DNA from 3 places in the Streptomyces ortus genome. Region 3 is predicted to be linked to each of the others. Evidence: riboswitches for the same ligand, from Rfam matches in the RefSeq annotation. Region 3 holds a riboswitch; each other region holds the start of a gene.
The links. Region 3 has a riboswitch for cobalamin ahead of K3769_RS07780 (cobalamin biosynthesis protein). Riboswitches for the same ligand answer to the same signal wherever they lie in the genome.

Region 1: it holds a riboswitch for cobalamin, as region 3 does, so the genes downstream of both, K3769_RS03815 (ABC transporter substrate-binding protein) here and K3769_RS07780 (cobalamin biosynthesis protein) in region 3, are expected to answer to the same signal.
Region 2: it holds a riboswitch for cobalamin, as region 3 does, so the genes downstream of both, K3769_RS36740 (energy-coupling factor ABC transporter permease) here and K3769_RS07780 (cobalamin biosynthesis protein) in region 3, are expected to answer to the same signal.

What each region holds. Positions count from the first base shown of each region.
Region 1 covers NZ_JAIFZO010000002.1:216,367-221,103, reverse strand. The annotation lists gene K3769_RS03825 (MHYT domain-containing protein) at 1-597, shown strand, start outside; gene K3769_RS03820 (CoA-binding protein) at 669-1,076, opposite strand; cobalamin riboswitch at 1,187-1,373, shown strand; gene K3769_RS03815 (ABC transporter substrate-binding protein) at 1,441-2,469, shown strand; gene K3769_RS03810 (FecCD family ABC transporter permease) at 2,466-3,494, shown strand; gene K3769_RS03805 (ABC transporter ATP-binding protein) at 3,491-4,339, shown strand; gene K3769_RS03800 (hypothetical protein) at 4,386-4,737, shown strand, end outside.
Region 2 covers NZ_JAIFZO010000002.1:7,711,846-7,716,582, forward strand. The annotation lists gene K3769_RS36725 (energy-coupling factor ABC transporter ATP-binding protein) at 1-448, opposite strand, end outside; gene cbiQ (cobalt ECF transporter T component CbiQ) at 445-1,194, opposite strand; gene K3769_RS36735 (energy-coupling factor ABC transporter substrate-binding protein) at 1,201-1,602, opposite strand; gene K3769_RS36740 (energy-coupling factor ABC transporter permease) at 1,599-2,402, opposite strand; cobalamin riboswitch at 2,433-2,614, opposite strand; gene K3769_RS36745 (cellulase family glycosylhydrolase) at 2,857-4,551, shown strand; gene K3769_RS36750 (hypothetical protein) at 4,633-4,737, opposite strand, start outside.
Region 3 covers NZ_JAIFZO010000002.1:1,023,550-1,028,286, forward strand. The annotation lists gene K3769_RS07770 (inorganic phosphate transporter) at 1-330, shown strand, start outside; gene K3769_RS07775 (hypothetical protein) at 343-564, shown strand; cobalamin riboswitch at 688-829, shown strand; gene K3769_RS07780 (cobalamin biosynthesis protein) at 961-1,923, shown strand; gene K3769_RS07785 (cobyric acid synthase) at 1,920-3,452, shown strand; gene K3769_RS07790 (putative cobaltochelatase) at 3,520-4,737, shown strand, end outside.

The sequences.
Region 1 (4,737 bases), 810 kb from region 3:
GGTCTCGGCGTCCTCGCCGTCGGCTGTCGCGGCGCGAACACGGCGACCCTGCTCGTCGCGGGCACGTTCACCGGCCTCGGGGTCGCGGCCATGCACTACATAGGCATGGCCGCCATCCGGCTCAACGGCGACCTGCGCTACGAGGTCCGTACCGTCGCGCTCTCCGTCCTGATCGCCGTCGTCGCCGCGACCGCCGCGCTGTGGGCGGCGGTCGCCATCCGCGGCTTTCTGACCAGCCTGGCGGCCGGCCTGGTCATGGGCGTCGCCGTGACCGGGATGCACTACACGGGCATGGCGGCCGTCAGTGTGCATCTGCACGTCGCGGTAGGCACACCGGACTCGGGAGACCCGGCCCACTCGCTGCTGCTGCCGATGCTCATCGGCCCGGTCCTCTTCCTGGCGCTCGCGGGGGTGGTGGTGATGTTCGACCCGATGCTGGTCCTCGGGGACGGCGACTGGAACCGGGCCGCGTCCCGCCGCCGCACACCCGCCCCGAACACGCAGCCGCCCACCTGGTCCGGCTCGGCGTTCGACGCACGGCCGGGGACGGACCGGCGCGGGTACGGGCCCGGGACCCCGGGGCGCCGCGACAGCTGAACGCGACCGCCGTTCCGGCCCGACTTTCCCGACCCCGCCGGCCCGCGGCCGGAGCCGTCCGCCCCGCCGGTTCAGCCCAGGCGGGGGATCTCGATCGCCGGGCAGCGGTCCATGACCATGTCGAGGCCGGCCGCGCGGGTGCGGTCGTACGCGGCCTCGTCCAGCACGCCGAGCTGGAACCAGACGGCCTTGGCGCCGATGGCCACGGCCTCGTCGGCGACCGGGCCCGCCAGGTCGCTGTTGACGAACACGTCGACCACGTCCACCTCGAAGGGGATGTCCGCCAGGGAGGCGTACCCCTTCTCCCCGTGGACCGTCTCGGCCTTCGGGTGGACGGGGACCACGCGCTTGCCGAAGCGCTGGAGCACCTCCGCCACGCCGTACGCGGCACGCCGTTCGTTCGACGACAGGCCCACGACGGCCCAGGTGTCGCCGCTCTCGGTGAGGATCTTGCGGATCGTTGCCGGGTCGCCGTACACGATGGACCTCCTGCGGATACGAGTGTGCTTCTCGCGCCGGACAACAGCGGGCGGGGCACGCTGATTCCCGCCGCCCGGCTCCCCGCGCCGCAAAGGCGCGGAAACCGTCGTGATAGCTTGCGCAGGCCAGTCGAACCCATGTACGTGGGTCAGGGAATCCGGTGGGAATCCGGAGCTGACGCGCAGCGGTGAGGGTGACGGGCGGGGCATCGGCCACTGGATCGGATCGACGGTCCGGGAAGGCGCCTCGTCCGGGTGAACCCGAGTCCGAAGACCTGCTGGCGGCCTCCGCGGTCCCGAGACGGCGGGGGAGCACCGTACGACCGGGCTCCGCGTTCGAGCCCTCGACGTCTGAGGAACTTCCGTGCCCATCGCACGCCCCGCCCGCCCTGTCGCCCTGCTCGTTTCCGGGATCGTCCTGCTGACCGGCTGCGGCGGCGCCGACTCGCCGGCCGGCGGCGGGACCTCCGCGGCGGCCGTCACCCTGGACAACTGCGGCCACACCGTCCGCGTGGAGTCCCCGCCGCGCAAGGCCGTCTCCCTGAACCAGGGCACCACCGAGATCCTGTTCTCGCTGGGCCTCGCCGACCGGATGGCCGGCACCGCCACCTGGACCGATCCGGTGATGAAGGGCCTGGAGAAGGCGGACGCGAAGGTCAAGCGGATCGCCGACAACAACCCGTCCTTCGAACGGGTGCTGGACGCCGATCCCGACTTCGTCGCCGCCTCGTTCGTGTCCACGCTCGGCAAGGGAGGCGTCGCCACCCGCGAGCAGTTCGAGAAGCTCGGCGTACCCGCGTACGTCTCGCCCTCCGACTGCGCGGGCAAGGACAACACCGGAGACGGCGACGGCGCCCGCGAGAAGGCCCTCGGCATCGACGCGATCTACGGCGAGATACGTGACCTGGCCGAGGTGTTCGGCGTCGAGGAGCGGGGCGAGAAGCTGGTCGCCGAGCTCCGGCAGCGCATGAAGAGGGCCACCGCCGGCATCGACGCCTCGGACGTCTCCCTCCTGTACTGGTTCGCCAACTCCGAGTCGCCCTACATGGCGGGCTGCTGCGGCGCCCCCGGCATCATCACGCGGGCGTTCGGCGCGCAGAACGTCTTCGACGACACCCATGAGGAATGGCCCCAGATCAACTGGGAGACGGTCGCCGACCGCGACCCCGACGTCCTCGTCATCGGCGACCTGACCCGCAAGTCGCAGACCGCCGAGTCCGCGAGGAAGAAGATCGAGTTCCTGGAGTCCGACCCCGTCACCAAAAACATGACGGCCGTGAAGAAGAAGCGGTACGTGCTGCTCAGCGGGCAGGCCATGAACCCGACCATCCGTACCGTCGAGGGCGTCGAACAAGTAGCCGCCGCCCTGCGGGAGTTCGGGCTCACGGGGTGACCCGCCGGGGCATACGGCCGCGCGTGGGCCCGCTCTGCGCGGCAGGCGCGGCCCTGCTCGTCGCCTCGGTCGCTCTCGCCATCACCATCGGCCCCGCGGACATCGGCGTCACCGACGTCTGGTCCGTGGTCGCCTCCCACCTCGGCTGGGGGAGTACGGGGCTGAGCCCCATCCGGGAGGGGATCGTCTGGCAGCTGCGGCTGCCGCGCACCCTGCTGGCCGCCGTCTGCGGAGCCGGGCTCGCCGTGTGCGGCGCGGTGATGCAGTCCCTGCTGCGCAATCCGCTCGCGGACCCCTTCGTCCTCGGGGTGTCCTCGGGCGCCTCGACCGGCGCGGTCGTCGTGGTCGTCCTCGGCGCCGGCGGCGGCCTGGTGTCGGTCTCGGCGGGCGCCTTCCTCGGAGCACTGCTGTCGTTCGGACTCGTCCTGCTGCTCAGCCACACCCTCGGCGGGACGACGGACCGCGTGGTGCTGAGCGGCGTCGCCGCGATGCAGCTCTTCTCCGCGCTGACCTCCTTCGTCGTGCTGACCGCCGCCGACGCCGAGACCACCCGCGGTGTGCTGTTCTGGCTGCTCGGCTCGCTCGGCGGGGTCGGCTGGACGGACGTCTGGGTCTGCCTCGCGGTCCTGGCGGTCGCGCTCGTGGTGTGCCTGGCGTACGCGCGCACGCTGGACGCGTTCGCCTTCGGCCAGGACTCCGCCGCGACCCTCGGGGTGTCGGTGGCCCGCACCCGGCTGGTGCTGCTGTGCGTGACGGCGCTCCTGACGGCCGCGCTCGTCAGCTCGGCGGGCGCGATCGGCTTCGTCGGACTCGTCCTGCCGCACGCCGCCCGTGCGCTGGTGGGCTCCGGCCACGCCCGGCTGCTGCCGGTCGCCGCCCTCGCCGGGGCGGTGTTCCTGGTGTGGGTGGACACCCTGGCCCGTACCGTCCTCGACCCCCAGGAAGTGCCCGTCGGCGTGGTCACCTCACTCATCGGCGTACCGGTCTTCGTGCTGGTGCTGTACCGGACGCGGAGGACACGATGACGACCGAGCGCGTCGAGACGGCCGCCACGGCCGAGGTCGGACTCCGGGCCGGTCGGGTCACCCGCACCGTCGACGGACGCGTCATCCTGGACGGCGTCAGCATCAGCCCCGCCCCCGGCACCACCGTCGGCCTCCTCGGGCCCAACGGTTCCGGCAAGTCCACCCTCCTGCGCCTGCTCTCCGGCGTCCTCACCCCGGCCTCGGGCGTGGTCACCCTCGACGGCAGCCCGCTCGGCGAACTGGGCCGCCGCGACATCGCCCGCCGTATCGCCGTGGTCGAACAACAGGCCGACACCCAGGTCGAGCTGAACGTCCTGGACGTCGTACGCCTCGGCCGCACCCCGCACCGCCGCGCCTGGACACCCCCGTCACCGGCCGACGAGGAGGCCGTACGGGACGCGCTGGCCCGCACCGGGCTCGCCGACCGGGCCCACCAGTCCTGGCACACCCTCTCCGGCGGCGAACGCCAACGCGTCCAGATCGCCCGCGCGCTCGCCCAGGAACCCCGCGAACTCCTCCTGGACGAACCGACCAACCACCTCGACATCCAGCACCAGCTCGACCTGCTGAACCTCGTCACCTCACTGCCCCTCACCAGCGTCGTCGCGCTGCACGACCTCAACCTCGCGGCGATGTACTGCGACCGGCTCGTCGTCCTGCGCGAGGGCCGCGTGGTGGCCGCCGGCACACCGGGCGACGTGCTCACCGAGGACCTCGTCGCCGAGGTGTACGGCGTACGGACCGCCATCACCCGCGACGGCTCCGGCGGCCGTCCGCACGTGCGTTTCCTGGGCACCATGAGCCGCCCCGCACCCCGGGAATCCGCACACACGTGTCCGGAATGATGTCGGCATCCCTGCGCGCGGCCCCTCGCACGCCTACGCTCGGCCCGTGCTGCGTATCACCGACGCCCGAACAGGCGACCCCGTCACCGCCACCCCGGCCCGCCGGGGCCTGACCCGCGTCGAGGCGCGCGTCGAGCGCCCCGACGCCACCGGCCTGCGCGTGCTCCTGACCGCCGACGTCCTCGTACGGGCCCTGGAGATCGGCGGGACACCCGTGTGGACCGTGCTGACCGGCACGGAGGACCGCGCCGAACTGCGGGCCCGGGCCAGGGCACTGGGCATCCGGCCCTTCGAGGACGAACGGGACGGCGGCCCCGGCCCCGGCCTCGGGGAGGCCCAGGTGCTGCGGGTGTGCGCCCGGACCGACGAACCGGCGGGCGGGCTGTGCGTCGAGGTCG
Region 2 (4,737 bases), 6.7 Mb from region 3:
GTTTGCGCTGCCCGTAGGAGAGGAGGTGGGTGGGGCGTTCGGCCAGGGCCGTGATGTCCAGCGCGGCGAGTGCCTCGTCCACCCGGGCCCGTACCTCGGTGTCCGGCAGGCCGAGGTTCAGCGGCCCGAACGACACGTCCTGGAAGACGGACGCGGCGAACAACTGGTCGTCCGGGTCCTGTACCACCAGTTGCACGGTCGTGCGCAGCAGGGTCAGGCCCTTGCGGTCGTACCGGACCGGCCGGTCCCGCACGGTCAACTGCCCGGTGAGCGGGCGCAGTCCGCCGCTGAGCAGCCGCATCAGTGTCGTCTTGCCGCTGCCGTTGCGGCCGAGCAGGGCGAGCGCACGTCCCGCGCGCACCTCGAAGTCGAGGCCGCCGAGCACGGTCGGGCCGTCCTCGTACGCGTAGGACGCGCCCCGCAGGGCGACCAGCACGGGCTCGCTCATCGCAGCGGCCTTTCCAGTACGAAGGTGAGTGCGACCACCGCCGCGAGCAGGGCGACGCCGGCCAGGGTGAAGCGCGCGGAGATCCGGGCCTCCGGCACCAGGACGCGCAGGGTGCCGTCGTAACCGCGTCCGGCGAGTCCGGCCTGCAGCCGGGTCGCCCGGTCGAAGGCCCGGACGAACGCGGTGGCGGCGAGCCCGGCCAGCGAACGCCAGGCGGCGGCCCGCGTGGTGTGCCCGAGCCGGGCGGCCTGCGCCTCCCTGATCCGGCGTACGGAGTCGAGGAGCAGGAAGCTCATCCGGTACGTCACCAGGGCCACGTCGACGACCGGCGCGGGCACCCCGGCGTTCACCAGTCGTGGCAGCAGGTCGGACAGGGGAGTGGTGAACGCGAACAGGAGCACGCCGAGGGAGGCCGCCGAGGTACGCAGCAGGAGTTCCCCGGCGCGTACCGGACCACCCTGCGCCAGGGTCACGAACCCGTCCGGGCCGCCCACCTGGAGCAGCAGCGGCAGCGCACCGGTCACGCAGAAGCCCAGCGGTACGCGGTAGGCGCGCCAGAGCCGCCGGGCGGGTACCGCCGCCGGACCCAGCAGCACGGTGAGGGCGGTCACCAGGACCAGGGCGGCGCCCGGCCAGGGCGGCAGGGAGATCGCCAGGACGGTCAGGCCGAGACCGAGCACGGCCTTGTCCACGGGGTGGCGGCGGCGCCAGCGACTGCTGTGCGCCGCCGCGTCGATCGGCAGCACGAACGCTCAGGTCCGTTCGGCCGGACGGTTCGGCCGGGCCGCGGACTCCTCGGCACCGCCGGGTGCCCCGGCCGTCGGGTCCCGGCCGTCCTCGCGCTGTGCCAGGACGCGCAGTTCACCCTGGCGCCTGCCCCGGCGCAGGCCGAAGTAGTAGGCGAGGACGCCCGCGCCGAGGGCGGCCTGGAGGGCGAACAGCGCCGACTCGATCTCACCGGACGGCGGCTCGTACAGGGGTGAGAACCACGGCTCGTAGTCCGGCTCGATCTCGGTGATCGCGGTCTCCGCCTCCGCGTCGGCGCCCGTGAACGGCTCCTCCTTGTGGTCGCCCATGCCGAAGACCAGCGGCAGTACGGCGAGCGCGGCCACGAGGAGCAGCAGCAGGGTGTTGATCTTCGCGCCGCGGCTCATCGGGTCACCGTCCCGGTCGTGTCGGTCGTCCTGACCGTCCCGGTCGTGTCGGTCGTGTCGTCGGCATCGGTCGGGTCCCCGGTGTCGGTCGTCCCGCCGATTTCGGCGGCCCCGGACTTCCCGCCCCCGGACCGCCTGCCGGTCAGGAACACGCCGAGCCGGGTCAGTTCGCCCTTGCTCGACTGCACCAGCAGCCGCATCACGAGCACCGTGAGCAGTCCCTCGCTCACCGCGAGCGGGATCTGCGTGACGGCGAAGATCGAGCCGAACTTGCCGAGCGCGCCCAGGAATCCGCTGCTCGGGTCGGGGAACGCGAGCGCCAGCTGCACGCTGGTGACGCAGTAGGTGGACAGGTCGGCGACGAACGCGGCGCAGAACACCGCGACCATGAGCGGCACGTCGAACCGCCGGAGCAGCCGGTACACCGCGTAGCCCGCCCACGGTCCGGCGATCGCCATCGAGAAGACGTTGGCGCCCAGTGTGGTGAGCCCGCCGTGCGCGAGCAGCAGGGCCTGGAAGAGCAGGGTGATGGTGCCCAGGACCGCCATGACCGGCGGCCGGAACAGGATGGCGCCCAGACCGGTGCCGGTCGGATGCGAACAACTCCCGGTCACCGACGGCAGTTTCAGTGCGGAGAGAACGAAGGTGAAGGCCCCCGACGCGCCGATGAGGAGCGTGCTCTCGGGATGTTCTCTGACCTCACGGGTGAGCGACCGGACTCCGTGGACGACGAACGGCGCCGACGCGACGCCCCAGGCGACCGCGTGCGCCGGAGGAAGGAAACCCTCGGCTATGTGCATGGCTCAGCAGACCCTCTCCAGCACCTCGTGGATGGTTGACGTGCCTTGGCCGGTCTCCTGGCTTACGGGTAACACCGCCCGTGCTCCGCCTTCCCGGGTCCGAGGACCCAGTGGCTGCCCGTGAGGGCCGGAGCCGGACTTCCCGATCACAGTGGCGAGGGCCGCACCGGCATCACACCGATTTCCCGAGCACCAAGGCGTCGTGACAGTAGTGCGCGTACCCGGGTGGTGACAAGGCGGCCCTCGGGGGGCGTGAGAGTGGTCACGCGGCGCGCACCGGTGGTCCCGGCGGAAACGGACCCCCGGCCTGTCATCCATCACGGCACATCCGTTACAGCCGTCAGGAAGCCGAGGTTGTGCCAAGTCTTGACGTGTTCCTGGCAAGGTGACTCCATGGGAGCGCTCCCACTTTCCCGTAATCCAAGTTTCTTGGCGCTCACTTCCTGGAGTCGCAGTGAGAAGAGCAAGAAGCACGACACGAAAGAGCCACATCAGCGCGTTGCTCGCCGGGCTGGCCGCCTTTCTGGGGCTCGTCGTCCTCGGCGCGCTCGTACCGACCGCCGCACATGCCCAGATGCCCGGTGACCCGCCCGGCGCGTCCGCGGGTGCCCTCGCGACCGGCCTCCATGTCGACGACGGCCGCCTGCTCGAAGGCAACGGCAACGATTTCGTCATGCGCGGCGTCAACCACGCCCACACCTGGTACCCGGGCGAGACGCAGTCGCTGGCCGACATCAAGGCGCTCGGCGCCAACTCCGTGCGCGTCGTCCTGTCCGACGGCCACCGCTGGAGCAGGAACAGCCCCGAGGACGTGGCCGCCGTCATCGCCCAGTGCAGGGCGAACCGGCTGATCTGCGTGCTGGAGGTGCATGACACCACCGGTTACGGCGAGGACGCCGCGGCCGGCACGCTCGACCACGCGGCCGACTACTGGATCGGCCTGAAGAGCGTGCTCACCGGCCAGGAGAACTACGTCATCGTCAACATCGGCAACGAGCCCTGGGGCAACACCGACCCCGCCGGCTGGACCGCTCCCACGGTCGCCGCCGTCAAGAAGCTGCGTGCCGCCGGGTTCGAGCACACCATCATGGTGGACGCGCCCAACTGGGGCCAGGACTGGCAGGGCGTCATGCGGGCCAATGCCCAGGCCGTCCACGACGCCGACACCACCGGCAACCTGATCTTCTCGATCCACATGTACAGCGTCTTCGACACCGCGGCGGAGATCACCGACTACCTGAACGCGTTCGTCACCGCGAAACTCCCCATCCTCATCGGCGAGTTCGGCGGCCCCGCCGACCAGTACGGCGATCCGGACGAGGACACCATGATGGCCGCGGCCCAGCAGCTCAAGCTCGGCTACCTCGCCTGGTCCTGGAGCGGTAACACCGACCCGATCCTGGACCTCACGATCGGTTTCGACCCGACACGGCTGAGCTCCTGGGGTCAGCGCGTCTTCAACGGCGCCGACGGCATCGCCCAGACCTCGAAGGAGGCCACGATCTACGGTGGCGGCACCCCGGGTGACACCCAGGCCCCGACCGCGCCGGGCACCCCGGGTGCCGCCGCCGTGGCGGCCACCTCGGTGACCCTCACCTGGACCGCCGCCACCGACAACGTGGGCGTCACCGCCTACGACGTGGTGCGGGTCGGCGGAAGCGGTGAGACCACGGTCGCCGCGGCCACCACCAACACCGCCACCGTGACAGGGCTCACCGCAGGCACGGCGTACACCTTCGCCGTCTACGCACGTGACGCGGCCGGGAACCGCTCGGCCCGCTCGGCCACGGTGAGTGTCACCACCGCCGACGGCGGCGGCACGCCCGGGGCGAGCTGCTCCGTCGGCTACCGCGTCAGCAACGAATGGCCGGGCGGTTTCCAGGGCGAGATCACCATCCGCAACACGGGCACCGCGGCGATCAGTGGCTGGAAGCTGGTCTTCGCCTTCGCGGGCGGGCAGAAGGTCTCCAGCATGTGGGGCGGTACGCCGACCCAGAGCGGTGCGACGGTGAGCGTCGCCAACGCCTCGTACACCTCCACCATTCCCGCGAGCGGGTCGGTCACCGTCGGCTTCACCGCCGACAAGGGCGCCACGAACGCCGCCCCGACCGCGTTCACCCTCAACGGCACCACGTGCGCGACCACCTGACAGAGGGTCAATAGGGCACAGGGAGGCCACTGGCCGGCGGGGTCACCGCGCCCCGTCGGCCGGGCGAGCGCCGGATGTCGGTCAGGCAGTGGCTGCCGGGACGGCGGCCTGCTCCGCCGTGGCGCCGGCGGGCGCGGCCTTGGACGTCGTGTAGAAGACGGACGAGCCCTGCTTGCTGCGCTGGAC
Region 3 (4,737 bases):
GCGACCCGCATGTTCGTCGCCTGGGGCCTCACGCTCCCCGCCGCCGGTCTGGTCGGCGCGGGCGCCGAGTTCCTGACCAAGCAGGGCACCTGGGGCATCGTCCTCACCGGCGCGCTGCTGATCGCGGGCTCCGCGGTCATCTGGACGCTCTCCCGCCGCCAGCCCGTCACCGTCGACAACGTCAACGACGACCACGAGCCCGCGGGCGTCGTGACCACCGCGATCGCCGCCGTCACCCCGCCTCCCGCCGGTCCGGTCGCCGCGGCCGACGACCTCAAGACCACCATCCCGGGCCCGGACGTCGAGCCCGTCCGTCCGGCCACGGTGTAAGGAACGAACCTCATGAAGATCGACTGGGCAGCCCTCGGCTCCGTGTTCGGAGTCAGCCTCATCGCCACCGTCGCCCTCGTGGGCCTCTTCACCCTCGGCATCGTCGGCCTCACCAAGCGCGAGTCGGCCGCCGCGGAGGGGGGTTCCGCTCCCCTCGCGGTCACCGGCGCGTACGCCTGCTTCGCCGCCTGCGCGGCGGCCGTGGCGTACGGGATCTATCTGATCGTCGCCTGACCCTCGCAGCACGTCCGTTCCGAACGGGACCGCCCCGTCGACCACCTGGTCGGCGGGGCCTGCTCGTGTCCGTGTGTGGGGCTCAGCACACTCTCCCGCCGCAGGTCAACGGCAAGTTGACGGTTGTTCTCGGACCGTGGTGGACTGCCGGGGCCATGTACGTCGGCAGAAGAGGAAGCCGGTGCGAATCCGGCGCGGTCCCGCCACTGTCACCGGGGAATCGATCCCCCCGGGAGCCAGGAACTCTCGCCGTCGGTCTCGTCGAACCAGGGCGTGGACACCCTGAGTGAGGACATATCGCCATGCGCGGCCGTCTGTTGTGGACCAGTGTGCCCGGGCCCGGTACGAGGGTGCCCGGCAGGGCAGTTCCGCCGCACGCGACGGCGGGCTGAACCGATGCGTGCCGATCGCGTCTTCGCGTCCGGCGCCGCCGCCGGCCTCCTCGCCGACCTGCTGCTCGGCGATCCACGCCGGGGGCATCCGGTCGCCGCGTTCGGGCGGGCCGCGGGAGCCGTCGAGCGGGCCCTGTGGCACGACCACCGGGGCTGGGGCGCACTGCACACCGCCGTGTGCGCGGGCGGCGCCGTCTGCCTCGCCGTGGCCGCCGAGCGTTCCCTGCGCTCCTCCCCCGTCGCCTCCGCCGTTCTGACCGCGGCCACCACCTGGGCCGTCGTCGGCGGGACCTCGCTCGGCCGTGAGGCGCGGGCCGTCGGCGGGGCGCTGGCCGCCGGGGACATCGAGGTGGCCCGGGAGCGGCTGCCGCATCTGTGCGGGCGCGACCCGCAGGCGCTGGACGCCGACGGGATCGCCCGCGCGGTGGTCGAGTCGGTCGCCGAGAACACCTCCGACGCCGTGGTGGGCGCCCTGGTGTGGGGCGCGGTCGCGGGCGTGCCCGGGCTGGTGGGGTTCCGGGCCGTCAACACGCTGGACGCCATGGTGGGGCACAAGTCGGCCCGACACCGGCGGTACGGGTGGGCCTCCGCACGGCTCGACGACGTGGTGGGGTGGCCCGGCGCCCGGCTGACCGCCGCCCTCGCCGCCGTCGCGGGGGGTGATCCACGCGGGGCCGCCACCGCCTGGCGCGCCGACGCCGCCAGGCATCCGAGTCCCAACGCCGGGCCCGTGGAGGCCTCGTTCGCGGGCGCGCTCGGGGTACGGCTCGGCGGGACGCTCTCGTACGCGGGACGGGTGGAGCACCGGCCCGTGCTCAATGGTCCGGGGCGGGCCGTGCGGGTCGGGGACATCGAGCGGGCCGTGCGGCTCTCGCGCCGCGTGAGCCTGCTCGCGATGGGCGCGAGTGCCGCCGGGCGGCTGCTCGCCACGTCAGTGCTGTCGAAGGCGAAGGGGCGTACGGCATGAACGCGGGAACGGGCGGGAGAACGGGCGGCGGGCTGCTCGTCGCCGGGACGACCTCCGACGCGGGCAAGAGCGTCGTGACCGCCGGGATCTGCCGGTGGCTGGTGCGCCGGGGTGTGAAGGTGGCGCCCTTCAAGGCCCAGAACATGTCCTTGAACTCGTTCGTCACACGCGAGGGCGCCGAGATCGGGCGCGCGCAGGCCATGCAGGCGCAGGCCGCCCGCGTGGAGCCCTCCGTGCTCATGAACCCCGTCCTGCTCAAGCCGGGTGGCGACCGCAGCAGCCAGGTCGTCCTGATGGGCAGGCCCGTGGGCGAGCTGAGCGCGCGCGGCTACCACGGCGGTCGCCAGGAGGCGTTGCTCGGCACCGTGCTGGACTGCCTGGCCGAGTTGCGGGGCACGTATGACGCGGTGATCTGTGAGGGGGCGGGCAGTCCCGCCGAGATCAATCTGCGGCGCACCGACATCGTGAACATGGGGATCGCGCGCAACGCCCGGCTGCCCGTGCTCGTGGTCGGGGACATCGACCGCGGCGGGGTCTTCGCCTCGTTCTTCGGGACGGTGGCGCTGCTGTCGCGCGAGGACCAGGAGCTGGTCGCCGGGTTCCTCGTCAACAAGTTCCGCGGGGACGTCTCGCTGCTCGAACCCGGCGTCGACATGCTGCGCGGGCTCACCGGGCGGCACACCTACGGCATTCTGCCCTTCCGGCACGGGCTCGGCATCGACGAGGAGGACGGGCTCAGGGTGTCCCTGCGGGGGGCGGTGCGCGAGTCCGAGGTCTCCTCCCCCGTCGGCGAGGACATCCTGCGCGTCGCCGTCTGCGCGGTCCCGCTGATGTCCAACTTCACGGACCTGGACGCCCTCGCCGCCGAACCGGGCGTCGTCGTACGGTTCGTGGACCGCGCCGAGGAACTGGTGGACGCCGACCTGGTCGTCGTACCCGGCACCCGGGGCACGGTCCGGGCCCTGGAGTGGCTGCGGCGGCGCGGCCTCGCGGACGCCCTGGTGCGCAGGGCCGCCGAAGGGCGCCCGGTGCTGGGCATCTGCGGCGGCTTCCAGCTCCTCGGCGAACACATCGAGGACGAGGTCGAGTCGAGGGCCGGCGCCGTCGACGGCCTCGGACTCCTCCCCGTACGCGTGCGGTTCGCACGGGAGAAGACCCTCACCCGGCCCGTCGGCGAGGCGCTCGGCGAACCCGTCCAGGGGTACGAGATCCATCACGGAGTAGCCCAAGTGACGGGCGGTGAGCCCTTCCTGGACGGCTGCCGGGTCGGCGCGGTCTGGGGGACGCACTGGCACGGCTCGCTGGAGTCGGACGGCTTCCGGCGTGCCTTCCTGCGCGAGGTGGCGGCAGCGGCGGGGCGGCGCTTCGTACCGGCCGCCGACACCTCGTTCGAGGGGCTGCGCGAGGAGCAGCTCGACCGGCTGGGCGACCTGATCGAGGAACACGCGGACACGGACGCGCTGTGGCGGCTCATCGAGTCCGGCGCACCGGCCGGACTGCCTTTCATCCCACCGGGGGCGCCCGTATGAGCGTGCGCGAAGCCCGCCTGGGCCACGAAGTCGAAGTCCGTATGGGCTATTTGGAGGACGACAACCAGTGAGTACCCCGTTTCCGTTCACGGCCGTGGTCGGTCAGGACGACCTGCGGCTGGCCCTGCTGCTGAACGCCGTCTCCCCCGCGGTGGGCGGTGTGCTCGTCCGCGGTGAGAAGGGCACCGCCAAGTCCACGGCCGTGCGCGCGCTGTCGGCGCTCATGCCGCAGGTGGACGTCGTCCCCGGCTGCCGTTTCTCCTGCGCGCCGCACGCCCCCGATCCGGCCTGCCCGGACGGCCCCCACGAGGTGGGCCCGGGTGTGCCGCGTCCCGCGCGGATGGTCGAACTGCCCGTCGGCGCCTCCGAGGACCGCCTGGTCGGCGCGCTCGACATCGAACGGGCGCTCGCGGAGGGCGTGAAGGCCTTCGAGCCCGGCCTGCTGGCCGACGCCCACCGCGGACTCCTGTACGTGGACGAGGTCAACCTCCTCCACGACCACCTGGTCGACCTGCTGCTCGACGCGGCGGCGATGGGTGCCTCGTACGTGGAGCGCGAGGGCGTCTCCGTACGGCATGCCGCGCGGTTCCTGCTGGTCGGGACCATGAACCCCGAAGAGGGCGAGCTGCGGCCGCAGTTGCTCGACCGGTTCGGGCTGACCGTCGAGGTGGCGGCCTCGCGCGAACCCGACCAGCGGGTGGAGGTCGTGCGGCGGCGGCTCGCGTACGACGACGACCCGGAGGGGTTCGCGACGCGCTGGGCCGACGAGGAGTCCGACGTACGGGCGCGGATCGTGGCCGCGCGGGAGCTGCTGCCGTCCGTGCGGCTCGGCGACGGCGCGCTGCGCCAGATCGCGGCGACCTGCGCCGCGTTCGAGGTGGACGGTATGCGGGCCGACATCGTGATGGCCAGGACCGCGACGGCGCTGGCCGCGTGGGCGGGGCGGACCGACGTGCTCGCCGAGGACGTGCGGCAGGCCGCGCTCCTCGCCCTGCCGCACCGGCGGCGGCGCAATCCCTTCGACGCGCCCGGCCTCGACGAGGACAAGCTCGACGAGACGCTGGAGGAGTTCGCGGGCGACGAGAACGGCTCAGGGCATCCCAGTGAGTCCGGTGACTCCGGCGACTCCGGCGACTCCGGCGATGACGATCCGGATCCGGACGGGCCCGGTGGCGGTGGCGGGCGGCCTCCGCAGGACGGGCCCGACGACGGGGGCGACAGTGACAGCGGTGACGGTTCCGGGGAGGTGCCCGCGCAGGGCGAGGCTCCCGCGAACGAGTCCGAG